DNA from 3 places in the Bacillus rugosus genome. Region 3 is predicted to be linked to each of the others. Evidence: riboswitches for the same ligand, from Rfam matches in the RefSeq annotation. Region 3 holds a riboswitch; each other region holds the start of a gene.
What was found. A riboswitch is a leader RNA that binds a small molecule or an ion and turns the genes downstream of it on or off. The one in region 3 is predicted to bind thiamine pyrophosphate.
Positions count from the first base shown of each region.

Region 1: linked by a shared signal. The riboswitch ahead of tenA (thiaminase II) and the one ahead of thiU (YkoF family thiamine-binding protein) in region 3 are both predicted to bind thiamine pyrophosphate.
Region 2: linked by a shared signal. The riboswitch ahead of thiC (phosphomethylpyrimidine synthase ThiC) and the one ahead of thiU (YkoF family thiamine-binding protein) in region 3 are both predicted to bind thiamine pyrophosphate.

Region 1 is NZ_CP096590.1:1,266,614-1,271,971, reverse strand. Features, by position in the region: gene thiO (glycine oxidase ThiO) at 1-459, opposite strand, end outside; gene tenI (thiazole tautomerase TenI) at 443-1,060, opposite strand; gene tenA (thiaminase II) at 1,038-1,745, opposite strand; TPP riboswitch at 1,827-1,935, opposite strand; gene M0696_RS06415 (monovalent cation:proton antiporter family protein) at 1,997-3,841, opposite strand; gene prpE (bis(5'-nucleosyl)-tetraphosphatase PrpE) at 4,075-4,809, shown strand; gene M0696_RS06405 (RluA family pseudouridine synthase) at 4,822-5,358, opposite strand, start outside.
Region 2 is NZ_CP096590.1:990,911-996,268, reverse strand. Features, by position in the region: gene katA (catalase KatA) at 1-972, shown strand, start outside; gene M0696_RS05010 (FbpB family small basic protein) at 997-1,194, opposite strand; gene thiC (phosphomethylpyrimidine synthase ThiC) at 1,326-3,098, opposite strand; TPP riboswitch at 3,229-3,336, opposite strand; gene M0696_RS05000 (Type 1 glutamine amidotransferase-like domain-containing protein) at 3,405-4,097, opposite strand; gene M0696_RS04995 (spore coat protein) at 4,223-4,504, shown strand; gene M0696_RS04990 (hypothetical protein) at 4,522-4,725, opposite strand; gene M0696_RS04985 (sporulation protein) at 4,864-5,358, shown strand, end outside.
Region 3 is NZ_CP096590.1:1,414,027-1,419,384, reverse strand. Features, by position in the region: gene M0696_RS07275 (transcriptional regulator SplA domain-containing protein) at 1-11, opposite strand, end outside; gene M0696_RS07270 (PepSY domain-containing protein) at 95-610, opposite strand; gene M0696_RS07265 (PepSY domain-containing protein) at 702-1,382, opposite strand; gene ykoH (two-component system sensor histidine kinase YkoH) at 1,379-2,743, opposite strand; gene ykoG (two-component system response regulator YkoG) at 2,747-3,433, opposite strand; TPP riboswitch at 3,535-3,647, shown strand; gene thiU (YkoF family thiamine-binding protein) at 3,743-4,345, shown strand; gene M0696_RS07245 (ECF transporter S component) at 4,347-4,946, shown strand; gene M0696_RS07240 (ABC transporter ATP-binding protein) at 4,933-5,358, shown strand, end outside.

The DNA.
Region 1 (5,358 bases), 150 kb from region 3:
AACGAAATAAGGCTCAACATGCACATCATCCTGGATAAAGGCTGCCCCGAAAATGTCACCAGACGTATATGGCTCTGTATCTAAAACTTCTTCTTTTGTATGCCAGCTGACAGAATCCAAGTCATCCATCTTCCTCAGCCGCAGCACATCTTCTTCAGAAAACGCAAGCTTAAACATACCGCCGTTATGCTGTCTGATATCGATACCGGATAATGTGTAAAGCTCTTCCCGAAGACCTTTGTACAGACGCTGGCTGTGCATGGCAAAGTCAAAAAACGCGTCACGTTCCTCGCACTCGGCATGGGCGCCCAGCATTCCGGCAGCGGCACTTGTTGTTCTGCCGCCCATTGTTCCACTTTCAAACAATGCGACATTTTTGTTTTCCTTTGTTAAATGATAAGCAATCGCGGAACCGATAATTCCGCCTCCAATGACAACTGCATCATAATGCCTTTTCATAGCGCATCTCCTTTAACTTACGGGAATATCGTCTGGCAGCTTCCAAAGGGTCAGCGGAAGAAAAAATCCCCGACATGACTGCAATGCCATCTGCTCCAGCTTGTTTTACGGCTCTTAATCTGTCCGGCGTCATTCCTCCGATTGCAATAACCGGGACAGAAATCCGCTGTGCGATATCTGACAGCAATGACACACCTCTGCCTTCAAGACCCTTTTTACAATCCGTTTCAAACACATGGCCGAACAGCACGTAGTCTGCGTCTTCCTTTTCTGCTTGAACCGCTTCCTCCAGTGAGTGCACCGACCGCCCGATATGCAGGTGAGGAAATCTGGCTCTGACCTGCTTCGGCGAAAAGCTGCTGCTTGGCAGCTGCACGCGATGAATTGTAGAAAAAAGCGCAATATCCACCCGTCCGTTCATGACCAGTTTTCGTTTATCAACACCGCCTTCAGAAATAAGCTCAAGCAGTTTCAAAATATCTGCCGCCGATTTTGAGCGTTCCCGAATGTGAATAAAATCAACTTCATTCTGAATAGCTATAATTGCTCTCGCTAACTCTTCAAGCGGCTTGCAGTCATCAGTTATGGCGTGAAGCTCCACATTCCTCCACCTCTTTTATGCCGCTGTCAGACCAGCCTTCTTTTCGATAGGCCATTCCCCAAAATTGATACTCATAGAAGCTGGAGATGACAAAATTCTCTTTCATCTTTGCGCGCACTTCCTCCGTGCTGTTTTCCGCCAGCTCATCAAACCGGTTGATTTGCTCTTCGACCTGCTGTCTGAACCAGTCACCGCCGTATGTGCCAATCCACTTTTGATAAATCGGATGTCCCGGGTCACAATGCAGCAATTTCTCACCAACCTCGTAATAAAGCCAGTAGCATGGAAGCAGAGCCGCTAAAATCTCAGCAAAATTTCCGCTCAAAACTGAACGATACATATGGGATGTATAAGAATACGCCGTAGGAGACGCCTTAAACGCCTTACGTTCTTCCTCACTGATTTCCAACAGCTCCGTAAATTCGCGATGAAGCGCCATTTCCGCCTCATATGTACCTTGGGCGTGGCTTGCCATCCGTCCCGTTGTATAAAGGTCCTTCGCATAAGCGGCGCCAAACGATTGCACCTTCGCAAAATGCGTTAAATAATAAGAATCCTGAAGCACGTAGTATTTAAAACGGTCAATCGGAAGCGTTCCATCACCGATTCCCTGAACGAACGGATGGACAAAACTCCCCTCCCACCATTCTGCGGCTGCACTGCGGCATTCTTCTGAAAACTTCACACGTCATTCCCCCTGTCTGATAAATAAAAAAACCACTTTCCCGCAAGGAAAAGTGGTTTGGAATTGGCATAGTAAAATAACACAAATACCGCTCCACTTCCCTACGCAGGTCTGAACCTGTTCAAGTTATGAGGGTCTAAAAGTCACACTTTTATCTCAGCCCTTATGAAGGACACCCCTAGTGGTTATACGAATACATATTGAATTGTTCTGCACCTCTATATTAACACGAATCCCTATTTGGTCAAGGTTTATCCTTCTAATGTTTTCTTAAGCTCCGTTACGTACCCCCGAGATCCGGTAACAATTAAGCGGTCTCCCAGTTTCAGCCTTGTGTCCCCATGTGGAACGATGCTATCCACACCCCTGAAAATCCTGACAAAGATGACGTCGCCTGTTAAAGGGAATTCCCGCAAAATCACACCGTCGTAAGTGCTGTTTTCCATATTAATTTGATACAGCGAAGACTCCTGGTTCGTGAGAAGCCTCATGACTCCAGGCGCTTCTATCAGAGCGCGAAGCAGTGTTTTTGTTGACAACAGAATAGAAAAGATGCTGATTCCCTGCTCCTTCAGAGCTGCTTCATTCTCCGGTGATCCTACGCTGGCAATGATTCTTTCTGTGCCTTTTTCTTTTGCAAGTAATGCAATGTCCGCATTCATGTCTTCATTCCCTGTCGCAACAACGAGGATATCCGTATCAAAAATGCCGAGTGATTCAAGCGTCTCGTGTTCATAGTCAGAAATCGTTTCGACAGTAAATACTGATTCTGACAGCTTTTCCTCCGCATTCTCTTGGTATACGTGTACAACACGCACATCATACTCTTCCTCCGGCAGTTCAAGAGTAACAGGCAATGTCATTTGGTTTGCACCGATAAACGTAATCGTCTTTTTCTCCTCCGGCTGCTCCTCCCGTTTGTACAATTTTTTAAAGAAGACCGGCGAAAAAATACTGGCAATGACGGCTACTAACGTCAGCGCTCCTGACATATTTGCGCTGATCACGTGAAGCTGCTGGCCGATTGTCGCAGCGGCAATCACGAGCGAAAGCGTTGATGTCAGCAGGAAACCAGATGCCAAAACGGTTCGGTTATCATACCACTTCTTCAAGTACAGGACAGGAATGATTTTGCTGACTAACAGCGCCAAAAGCAGAAGTGGAATCATGATTAATATTTTCGGATCTTGGAAAAGGGTCCATATATCCAGCTTCACACCGACCATCACAAAGAAAATCGGAATTAAGAACCCGTAGCCGAATGAATCCAGCTGCTGAACAAGTTCTTTGTTTGGTGAAAGAAGGGAAACGAGAACCCCTGCTAAGAAAGCGCCGAGAATATTTTCTGCCCCAAGTGATTCAGACAGGGCAACGAGTACGATAATTAACGTAAAAATCGCGCGCGTTCCGATCTGGATCGTCCCTTTTGACATGGATTGAACAAAAGAGCGATGTTTGAAGACCCGGCCGAAAAAGTAAAGCACCACTCCGGCTGCAAACAGGATCATCAGAAGCCACATGTTTCCGCTGTCCTCTCCGTATAAAGAGGAAAAAACAGCAAGAAGAATCATCGTAGCCAAATCAGCAATAACAGCAACGAGCAAAATAATCTGCCCGATATTTGAATTCATGATTCGTTCTTCTTTTAACGTTGGAACGACAACGCCTAATGAAATCGTTGAAATAATAAGCGTCATTAAGAATGCATTTTCGATAAATCCTGCCAAGACGAACCCATAAGACAGCAGCAATGATAAAATAAAAATACCGCCAAAGATAATAGATGCCGCAGCAAACGTATTAGGCGCTTCTTTGCCGTTCGGCATAAGCTGCTTTTTCTTTCCTTTCTCAAACGATGAAAAATCAATTTCAAGCCCGCTTAAAAACATTAAAAAGATAAATCCGAGCATAGAAAGCGTCTGGAGCCATGTGTCACCCTCCACAACTAAATTTAGGCCGCTTTTTCCTATGATCAATCCCATAATGATTTCAGCAACAACAACCGGAATGCTGAGTTTAAACCGATGCAAAAGGATGGGTGTCAAAAATGCAACGATAAGTACAACAACTAAAGATGCGACAGATGTATGCGCCATAATCAGAACCTCCTTTTTAGATCAGGGTTATTCTAGTTCTTAATCAAAGAACAAAACCTCAATTTTTTAAAAAACATAACGCGATTTTAACAAGGGTGATGATAAAAAATAAAGTAATATGGTCTAAATCCTGTTTAGAAAATGATTCTTCTATAATTTGCACATAAAAGCTTGTGATGACTCACAACACTTTGCATCATAATAAATAAAATCATTGGTAAGGAGGATGCCGAATGGCTTACGACATAATCAGCGATATTCATGGCTGCTATGACGAAATGACTGCATTAATCCAAAAGCTTGGCTATACGATCAAAAATGGAGTACCTGTCCACGAGGAAGGCAGGATGCTTGTTTTTGCCGGAGATTTAACCGACAGAGGACCCAAATCGATAGAGGTCATCCGCTTTGTAGCGGGCGCTTACGAAAAAGGCGCTGTACGTTATGTCCCGGGAAATCATTGCAATAAGCTGTTCCGCTACTTAAAAGGAAATCCGGTGAAAGTGATGCATGGTCTCGAAACAACAGCGGCAGAGCTTGAAGAACTTTCTAAAGAAGAAAGAACAGCAGTAAGCGAACAGTTTATGAAGCTGTACGAAACAGCGCCGCTTTACGACATCTTACATAACGGAGAATTAGTTGTCGCCCATGCTGGCATAAAGGCTGACGATATCGGCAAATATACCCGCAGAGTGAAAGACTTTGTGCTTTACGGTGATGTGACGGGTGAAACGTATCCGGACGGCAGACCCGTCAGACGTGATTGGGCGGCAGCCTATAACGGCAAGGCTTGGGTCGTATACGGCCATACACCTGTGAAAGAGCCTCGGAAGGTCAATCGCACCATCAACATTGATACAGGCTGCGTGTTCGGAAATAAACTGACAGGCTTTCGCTTTCCAGAAATAGAAACCGTCTCTGTTCCAAGTTCCCTGCCTTATGACGAATCAAGATTTCGCCCCATATAAAAAAGGAGAGAATCATTGATTCTCTCCTTTTATCAGTTCTTTCATATCTTGAGGCAGTGAAGCATGAAATGTCATGTTCTCCTGTGTCAGCGGATGGATAAATGAAAGCTGCTCGCTGTGCAGGGCCTGGCGGCCAATTTCCCGCCTCGTTCCGCCGTACAGTGTATCGCCGCACAGCGGGTGCCCGAGATAGCTCATATGAACACGAATTTGGTGGGTACGTCCAGTCTCAAGCTGCAATGTCACCGAGGTCAAGTCGTCATTTGCGCATGTGACATAAAAATGAGTAACAGCCTTCTGGCCGTCCGGTGTCACCTTCCGTTCAATAATACTGTCAGGATGTCTGCCAATCGGTGCATCGACTGTTCCCTCCGCCTGTGTCAACCGCCCGTGGACCACTGCCGCATACCGGCGTTTCACAAGCCCGTTTTTTTGCGCTGACGATAAAATGGAGTGGGCAAAGCGATGCTTGGCAACAAGCATGACACCAGATGTATCCCGGTCAAGCCGGGTTACAAGGTGAACCGTCGCCCGCACTCCGTTTTTTTG
Region 2 (5,358 bases), 420 kb from region 3:
GTATGGGATTTCTGGTCACTTTCACCAGAATCACTGCACCAAGTGACAATTCTGATGTCAGACCGCGGAATTCCCGCGACACTTCGCCACATGCACGGCTTCGGAAGCCATACATTCAAATGGACAAATGCCGAAGGCGAAGGCGTATGGATTAAATATCACTTTAAAACAGAACAAGGCGTGAAAAACCTTGATGTCAATACGGCTGCTAAAATTGCCGGTGAAAACCCTGATTACCATACAGAGGATCTATTCAACGCGATCGAAAACGGTGATTTCCCTGCATGGAAACTATATGTGCAAATCATGCCTTTAGAAGATGCAAATACGTATCGCTTCGATCCGTTTGATGTCACAAAAGTTTGGTCTCAAAAAGACTATCCGTTAATCGAAGTCGGACGCATGGTTCTAGACAGAAATCCAGAAAACTACTTTGCAGAAGTAGAACAAGCGACATTCTCACCTGGAACACTTGTGCCTGGTATTGATGTTTCTCCTGATAAAATGCTTCAAGGCCGGCTGTTTGCTTATCATGATGCACACCGCTACCGTGTCGGTGCAAACCATCAAGCGCTGCCAATCAACCGTGCACGCAACGAAGTGAACAATTATCAGCGTGACGGACAAATGCGCTTTGACAATAATGGCGGAGGATCTGTGTATTACGAGCCTAACAGCTTCGGCGGTCCGAAAGAGTCACCAGAGGATAAACAAGCCGCATATCCGATACAAGGAATCGCTGACAGCGTAAGCTACGATCACAACGACCACTACACACAAGCCGGTGACCTCTATCGTTTAATGAGCGAGGATGAGCGTGCCCGCCTTGTTGAAAATATCGTTAACGCCATGAAACCGGTAGAAAAAGAAGAAATCAAACTTCGCCAAATCGAGCATTTCTACAAAGCAGATCCTGAATACGGAAAACGCGTAGCAGAAGGCCTTGGATTACCGATTAAAAAAGATGAATAATAAAAAAGCAAAACCCGCTTTTAATTAGCGGGTTTTTTTATATTTTGTACGCACTGCCGTATGCTTCTCATCAATCTTTATATAAATTTCCTCCATAAGCTCCGCGCTGTTCATAATCTCTCGTTTGTTTTTTTTAATCAGAATCTCAAGCGGCAAAATCTGATTCCCGTATGTTTTTCGCTTCCTGAATCGTTTTCTCCCCTTCTCTTTTTTGATTCCCATCTATGATCCCTCCTTTTTCATACAAAAAAGGCCCTTATCTAAAAGATAAGAGCCTTCGGTGTCCCGATCAGCAAATACTGGAAATGTATATTGACTATATTAAAACGTATTCCATTTTGCCTGTCAATCTATTATTTATACAGCTGGCTGCCTTGATTCACAAATTCTTCGGCTTTTTCTTTCATCCCCTCTTGAATGGCATCCCATTCACTAAGATCTTTGTCCTTCGCATAATCCCGAATATCCTGGGAAATTCTCATGCTGCAAAACTTCGGTCCGCACATTGAACAGAAATGAGCGGTTTTTGCTCCTTCAGCCGGCAGGGTTTCATCATGATATTCAAGCGCTCTTTCCGGGTCAAGGGATAGATTAAACTGATCTCGCCAGCGGAATTCAAAGCGGGCTTTCGATAACGCATCATCCCGTATTTGTGCTCCGGGATGCCCTTTGGCAAGGTCTGCCGCGTGCGCAGCAATTTTATATGTAATGACCCCTTCACGAACATCATCACGGTTTGGCAGTCCCAAATGCTCCTTGGGCGTTACATAACAAAGCATTGCTGTTCCATACCAGCCGATCATCGCCGCTCCAATCGCTGAAGTAATATGGTCATAGCCCGGCGCAATATCTGTCGTCAGCGGCCCCAAGGTGTAAAAAGGCGCTTCTTTACAAATGTCCATTTGTTTATCGACGTTCTCTTTGATTTTATGCATCGGCACATGCCCCGGTCCCTCAATCATTACCTGAACATCATGCTTCCAGGCAATTTGCGTCAGCTCTCCAAGCGTCTCTAATTCAGCAAACTGCGCTTCGTCATTGGCATCAGCGATTGATCCGGGACGCAGACCATCCCCAAGAGAAAAAGCAATATCATACGTTTTCATGATTTCGCAGATTTCTTCAAAATGTGTATACAGAAAGCTTTCCTGATGATGAGCCAGACACCACTGCGCCATAATCGCTCCCCCGCGTGACACGATTCCAGTTGTCCGTTTGGCAGTCAGCGGCACATACCGAAGCAAAACACCAGCGTGTATCGTAAAATAATCCACTCCCTGCTCTGCCTGCTCGATCAGTGTATCACGATAAATCTCCCACGTTAAATCCTCCGCTACACCGTTTACTTTTTCAAGCGCCTGATAAATCGGAACAGTTCCAACAGGCACAGGGCAATTGCGGATAATCCATTCACGCGTCGTATGAATGTCTTTTCCGGTAGAAAGATCCATCATTGTATCCGCTCCCCAGCGGATGGCCCACGTCATTTTTTCCACTTCTTCTTCAATGGATGACGTAACCGCTGAATTCCCGATATTCGCATTAATCTTCACATGGAAATTCCGGCCGATAATCATTGGTTCACTTTCAGGGTGATTAATATTTGAAGGAATGATCGCCCGGCCGCTTGCTACCTCATCTCTGACAAATTCAGGAGACACATGCTCGCGAATTGCGATAAACTCCATCTCAGGTGTAATCATCCCCTTTTTGGCATAATGCATTTGAGTGACATTTTGGCCAGCTTTCGCCCTCAGCGGTTTCCGCTTTAGTCCTGGGTAGCTTACGTTTGGATTTGCTTTTTTATAACCGTTATCTTCTGGTTTTATCGCCCGTCCTTCATATTCTTCGACATCGCCGCGCTCTGTGATCCATTTTTGGCGGAGAGGCTTTAATCCTTCTTGAATATTGATGGTCACCTCAGGATCCGTATACGGTCCGCTTGTATCATAAACACGCACAGGCGCGTTTTCCTCTTCGCCGAACGACCCAGTCGTCGGACTTAATGCAATTTCCCTCATCGGCACTTGAATGTCCGAAGAAGAACCCTCCACATACACTTTCTTGCTCCCCGAAAAACTCGACATAATGGAAATGTTGGCTTGCTGCACTGAATCGTTTTGCATCACTGATCCTTCCCCTCTCTTCGTTTGAAAGGACAAAATCAAGCCCATAACCAGCACAAAAAACCGGATTCAAATAATGAACCCGGTTGCAGTCAGAAAGAAACATATTATTGCCCACACGACAATAATAAAAGCTATTCCTCTACTTCCCCACGCTGGTACGAACCAGATCAGGTCCAAAGGGTTAAGAAGCTTACCTTCTCTCTCAGCCCGAAAGCGGGCACCCCCAGTAACTATTGATTTCGCACTCATCTTAACATAAAAACAATCTGAAAAAAAGAGAAATGTAGAAAATATTCAGCCAATTCACCCTAAATATCTGACGGGCAGCGGGGTTTCAGATATGTCATGTTCACCCTTCATCACCCGATATGCCTTTGCATCCTGTCTTGAACTCACTATCTGAAACAGCTGTTCATTTATGAAATGAAGAGCCGCTCCGTCGTCCGCCGCATAGCCATCGCACAAGAATTCGTTAGATATCAGCTGGTGGTATATCGGTCTCCGATCCTTTTCACCGTCATAATGAGGACAGAAGCTCCCTTGCAAAAAACCTAAACTTTTCATGCTTGTCAGCGGTCCGGCTGAATCTGTCACCCCTTCTTCAAACCAGCAGATCGCACCGGCACTTAATCCAGCTAAAATCACACCGTTCTTCCATGCCTCTCTAAGAATAAGATCCAGCCCCCACTCCTTCCACAGCACAAGCATGTTCCGCGTACTCCCCCCGCCAACATAAATCACGTCCTTTTCCATAACAAAAGAAGTTAAATCTGTTGACGGCGGCTTAAATAAGGATAAATGAGACGGCACACAATCCAGTGTTTGAAATGCATGATAAAATCGCTGAACATAATTTTGGGAATCACCGCTCGCCGTCGGCAAAAAACAAATGCGAGGCGGCTTCCGTTCCGATTGATTGATGATGTATTGATCGAGGGCCAAATTTTCCGGCTCCATCGAAAAACCCCGGCCATCCATTGCAATAATCTGTTTCATCATCCCACTCCCCGGAAAAATTTGTTACTCATTATAGCATTTTGTATAAATGCATGATACAAGGTTAAATACTTAATAGGAAAATCTAGGAGATAAAATCCCTGACATAACAGGAGGTGAAGCCATTGAACGATTTCTTAGTCTCTACCAGACCTATAATGATTCTTGTTTGCTTAACAACAATAAAAACCAGCATTAAAAAGTACATGGTCGCAATAACAGAAACAACTAACCCCGACCTCAGAACAGCGTTGTATGATCAATTAGATGCAGCTGTTCATCTGCATAGAGAACTATCTGACCTCCTGATGGAAAAAGGCTGGCTACTGGATAAACCATTTCAAATCGATTCACTTTATCTTGCAGAGAACTGTAACAAAGTCATACAAAAAAGACGGTATCTCTGAGATCCCGTCTCTTCATTTTATTGCTCCACTCTTCTTAAAGCCTCGTTTACAGTTTCTTTTATAAACGCGTCTTCACCGCTTAATCGGTCTAAACTGAGATCTCCGTTTCTCAACCTTTCGGAAATATTGTTTATATCCTCCTCTACCGTGATTTGCAGCTCACCAGCCAAAAACATTCTGTGTAATTCATCAGCAACCATACTTTCTTTATCCATTTCAATCCGCTCCTTTGTTTTCAATATTATTCTTAGTCTGTCCCTAGGCCGGACGAATAATAGGTAAAAAGTACGAATCAAACGAATCTTTTTTCTCTTTCTTACGTATATCTGTTGAGAAAAAGAAAAAGGGGAAGATCTAACATGTCATTTTTTAAGAAGCTTGCGGCAAGTGCTGGTATCGGTGCTGCAAAAGTGGATACAATTATAGAGAAAGACGCATATTATCCAGGAGAAGAAGTACGGGGGACTGTCCATGTCAAAGGCGGAAAAATCGCTCAGGACGTCCGCTATATTGATTTACAGCTTAATACTCGGTACGTCATTGTAAAAGACGATGAAGAGCATCGGAAATATGCTACAATTCATTCTTTACGGGTTGCTGATTCATTCACCATTCAGCCTGGAAAAGAGCATCAATTTCCGTTCTCATTCACCCTTCCTCTTGATACACCGATCACTGTAGGGAAAGTAGAGGTCGCTGTGGTAATAGACCTTGATATCGAAGGCGGTATCGATAAGTCCGACCATGACCGCATTTTCGTTGAAGCGCATCCTTGGATTGAAAGTGTGCTGGAAGCAATCGAAAACCTGGGCTTCCGTCTTAACGAAGCAGACTGTGAACAAGCGCCTTACTTT
Region 3 (5,358 bases):
TTCTTTTCCATGCGTTTTTCGCCTCCTTTTCTACATAGATTGTCCAAAAGAAGGTTTCTTATCATGAAAAAACCCCGCTGCTGCGGGGTTTTGATTAGTCGTCTATCTCCTGCTTGATGATACGTCCATCCTTTGCAGAAATTTCAAATTCTGCCTCAGTTCCTTGTTTCGTTTGGATCTCAATTTCGTAGATGTAAGCACCGTCGTCTTCGTCAAGCTTGCTTTCCGTTACGGTTCCATTTGTTTGCTTTAAGGCAATTTTTTCAGCTTCTTCTTTTGTGATGGAAACTTGTTCTGCTTTCTCTTTTAACGGGTCATTGAGCGCTTGTTTTGTATTGACATCTACATAAACGTCGTAGTCTTCACCGTCTTTTTCAATCTCCACTTCATAAACTTCTTTGCCGTTGTAAATGTCTCTGTCGATGTCGTCCACTGTGCCGTTAATAACCGTTTTGGCTATTGATTCTGCTTCCTGTTCAGTGAGTTCACCAGTTTTGGAAGAAGCAGGCTGTGTGTTTTCATTGTTTTCTTTTGCAAACGCGTTGTAGCTGAATCCGCCAGCCGCTAAACACCCTGCTAAAAGACCAACCATCCATCTTTTCTTAAGCATATGTGATTCCTCCTTTGTTTTGTATGAGTACAGTTTACACACTCAACATGAAAGGAAAACGAAAGAAAGATGAGAATTTGATGAGAAACCGTCAGTCTTCATACACAATGTTTGCAACCTTTCCGGTGTAGGCGTTTATTTTCACAGTCGCTTCTTTATCATCCGGAAGGTCAACATCCACTTCAAAGATGAGAGTGCCCTCACTTTTTTCGAGATCTGCGTCATCCGCTGTCCCGCCCGTTTCTCGCTCAGCAATTATTTTGGCTTCTTTTTTCGTAATCGGTGTTTTTTGTTGAGCTTCACCGCTGATTCGATCAGCAGACACGACTGCTTTTGCCTGCATGTCTACCTTCACTTCGTATGTTTCTCCATCTTCTTTTTGAATGGTATATGTGGCAACACGATTTCGTTTTGTTTGTTTTTTGACGGTTCCCGGCACCCGCTCGAGCGCGAGATGCTCGGCTTCTTTTTCTGTCATGGCAGATGGATTCATCGCTTTTACTCTGTTCATTGAAAGAATGTCAGCCGATTTTGCGTCAGCTTTTATAAAATAAGTTCCCTTTGGATTTTCAAGGGTCATGTGATATGTTTTTTTATCCTTTGATTGCGTTACTTTCGTGATCTCACCTTGATAAGAGGCTTCGACTTTTTTTACGACAGCCTCCTTTGACAGGACGTCATCATGGGTTTGCCGAATGATGAGAAACGTACAGATGATGACGGCCAAAACCGCTGCTGCCGCAGCAGATACTGCTTTTATTGTTTTGTTCATCGGCCTCCCCCATCCTGTTCTCTGAATTGCATGGTGACAGCTGTTCCTTGTCCCGGCTTGCTTTTTACAGACAGCTCAATGCCGTGCTCATCGGCGATTTGCTTTGCAATAGAAAGGCCTAAACCCGTTCCGCCTGTTTTTCTGTTTCGTGCCTCATCCGCCCGATAGAACCGTTCGAACAGGTGCGGGATATGCTCCTCAGGTATTCCGATGCCTTCATCTCTCACAGACAGAAACGGGCGTCCATTCCTCGTTCCGGCTGACATCACAATGGTTTTTTCACTATACTTTATTGCATTATCAAGCAAAATGGTCAGCAGCTGCTTGATGCGTTCTTCATCAGCTGTTACAAGCAGGCTCTCTTTATCTGTTTCAAGCAAAATGTCACGCTGATAGACGGGCTGGAGCATTTGCATGACGGCACGCGATACTACAACAAGATCGATTGTTTTCAGATCAAGCTCAATTCCTTTATGGCTTTTTGCCAGCGCCAGAAGCTGATTGGTTAGTTTTTTCATATGCACCGCTTCTGAGTGAATGGCTTCTATCGATTCCTCAAGCACTTCTGGCTTTTTTGCCCCCCACCGCTTCATTAGGCTGCTGTAGCTTTCTATAATCGTGAGCGGGGTTTTCAATTCGTGTGAAGCATCTTGAATGAACTGCTGCTGTTTATCGTAATGCTCTTTCAGCATCATCGCCATCTCATTAAATGTCAGCCCCATTTCATATAACTCGTCGTGCGACTGTCCTTCCAAGGAAATCGTTTTGAATGCTTTCTCCCGCTGTATGTCTTTCATCGTCATCATTAATCGTCTGATCGGATTGATGATACGGCGGGCGAGCAAGCTTCCCGCAAAAAAAGAAGCGATACAGACAGCAGCGCTTGCAGCGATTAAGATGATTTTCAGCAGAAACAGACTCTCTTCTGTGTTCTCCAGCCTTTCAACCAGCTGAAGAGATACCACTTGCCCATCGGTCCAAATAACCGGAACAGCAGCTTCAGCAAACAGTTTGCCGTCATGTTTCCTTACATCTGCCGTTTCACCGCTATGAAAAGCGAGAGGAACATCTTTATATGCTTTTTCTTTTGTCATGGTCATGACGGCTTTTTGATCACCATTCACTACACGGACCATGCCGTTTGCCGGAAGATAGGCCTGTAGCATGTCCTGCAAAGCGACTCCTTCTGTTTCAGCAGCATGCAGCGCTTCTGCAATGTTATCCGTCTCATCTGCAAGCCGGGACGCATCCTTTGATGTCAGCGCGGACGAAAAAATGAGATAGACTGCGGTATGAACCAAAATTAATAAAATCAATAGCGATATTGTTGTGTACAGATGAATCTTGGTCTTCAGCTTCATCGTTTACCCCTTAATGGCATAGCCGACCCCGCGAACAGTATGGATCAGCTGTTTTTCGTAAGGGTAGTCCAGTTTTTTTCTGATGTATCTAATGTAGACGTCCACCACATTTGTATCACCGATATAATCAAATCCCCATACTGTGTTTAAAATCTGCTCCCGTGTCAGCACTTGCTGCGGATGCTTCAGCATATAGACGAGCAAATCAAATTCACGCGGCGTTAATTCTACCTCTTTGTCTCCGCGTCTCACTTCACGTGTTTTTTCGTTCACCCGCAAGTCATCATATGTAAGAAAAGTGCCAACATCTTCTGTTTTTGTGCCATTTTGGCGCAACGCCGCCCTGATTCTCGCAAGTAATTCCTCAATTTCAAATGGTTTGGTGACATAGTCATTCGCTCCGATGTCCAACCCTGTTACCTTATCAGGTATACTGTCGCGCGCCGTTAATAAAATGACCGGTGTCTGCTGATCCGTTTTTCTCAAGCGGCGCAGTACTTCCAGGCCGCTAAGCCCCGGAAGCATGACATCAAGAAGCACTAAGGAATACCCGCCATCCGCGGCCGCATTCAGTCCTTCTGTGCCATTGTGTTTGATGGTGACGCTATATCCTTCATATTCCAGTTCAAGCTGGATTACCCTGGCGATTTTTTCTTCATCTTCCACAATTAATATGTGCCCTTTATCCAAAACTGATCATCCTCCCCTGTCCCTATATGAAAAAAATGATTTCATTGTTTACAAAATGATTCTTATCATCTATTATGATGTCAAAATAAAAAATTGTATACGGAAAGCACTAGGGGTGCTGTTTTGGCTGAGATAAAGCGCGGGAGAAACGCGCTTTGATCCCTTATGACCCGATCTGGATAATACCAGCGTGGGGAAGTGCAGGTTGACCGAATGGTGTATTTTTTGTGCGCTTAATCGATCTATGACTGCATATTCCCTTAGGATATGCAGTTTTTTATTTTACCAAAAAAACAGGAGGTCGGAGAAATGGAACATATTTGCGGTACAAGCAGAATCGCCGGTTTTCGCTTCTCTTTATATCCGATGACGGATGATTTTATCAGTGTGATCAAATCTGCGCTGAAAAAAACAGACACATCTAAGGTATGGACGAAAACCGACCATATCAGCACAGTTCTGCGCGGTTCAATTGATCATGTATTCGACGCTGCCAAAGCCATTTACCTTTATGCGGCGAATAGCGAAAAACACATCGTCGTGAACGGCACGTTTTCCATCGGATGCCCGGGCGATACACAGGGAGATACATATCTTTCCGAAGGCGATAAGCGTGCCAATGAAGATGCTGTCCGAAGCCTGAACGCGGAAGCACCATGCCAATTTGCGCTTTATCCGATGAATGAGCCGGATTATATGAGCTTGATCATGGATGCTGTCGACATTGCGAAAGCAGAAGGCACTTTCGTACAGGGTGTTCATTACGCGAGCGAGCTTGACGGGGATGCGCATGACGTATTCAGGACACTGGAGGCCGTTTTCCGCATGGCTGAACAGCAAACAAACCACGTAACCATGACTGTGAATCTCTCGGCTAACAGTCCATCAAGAAAAAACAGAAAGCAGGGATAAAATGAAAAGCTGGAAAGTAAAAGAAATTGTCATCATGTCCGTTATCAGTATCGTATTTGCCGTTGTTTATTTATTATTTACGCATTTTGGAAACGTACTTGCAGGTATGTTCGGGCCAATCGCCTATGAACCGATTTACGGCATTTGGTTTATCGTTTCTGTCATCGCCGCGTACATTATTCGAAAACCGGGTGCAGCACTAGTTTCTGAAATCATTGCCGCTCTCGTTGAGTGCCTGCTTGGAAACCCGTCCGGCCCAATGGTCATCGTCATCGGCATTGTTCAAGGTCTCGGAGCTGAGGCTGTATTTCTCGCGACACGCTGGAAAGCATACTCTCTTCCTGTACTTCTGCTGGCAGGAATGGGATCTTCAGTAGCCAGTTTTATCTATGATCTTTTTGTTTCTGGCTATGCAGCCTATTCACCAGGTTATCTTCTCATTATGCTTGTGATCCGCCTGATTTCCGGCGCGTTGCTTGCGGGGCTGCTCGGAAAAGCTGTCAGTGACTCTCTCGCTTATACGGGTGTGTTAAACGGAATGGCACTCGGAAAGGAACTGAAAAAGCAACGGAAGCGGGCATCAGAACATGCAAGCCTTTGATGAGTTCCTGACGGTTGACCAGCTCAGCTTCTCTTATGAAGAAGACGAGAAACCGGTATTTCAAAACATTTCGTTTGAGCTTCAAAAAGGGGAATGCGCTTTATTGCTAGGGCCGAGCGGGTGCGGAAAAAGCTCGCTCGCCCTTTGTTTAAACGGTCTTTACCCGGAGGCTTGCGATGGCATCCAGTCCGGACATGTATTTTTATTTCAAAAGCCGGTCACAGGCGCTGAAACCTCCGAAACGATTGCTCAGCATGCCGGGGTCGTCTTTCAGGACCCTGATCAGCAGTTTTGCATGCTGACAGTGGAAGACGAAATCGCTTTCGGGCTGGAAAATCTGCAGATTCCGAAAGAAGAGATGACAGACAAGATCGATGCCGTTTTAGAAAAATTACACATTACCCATTTAAAA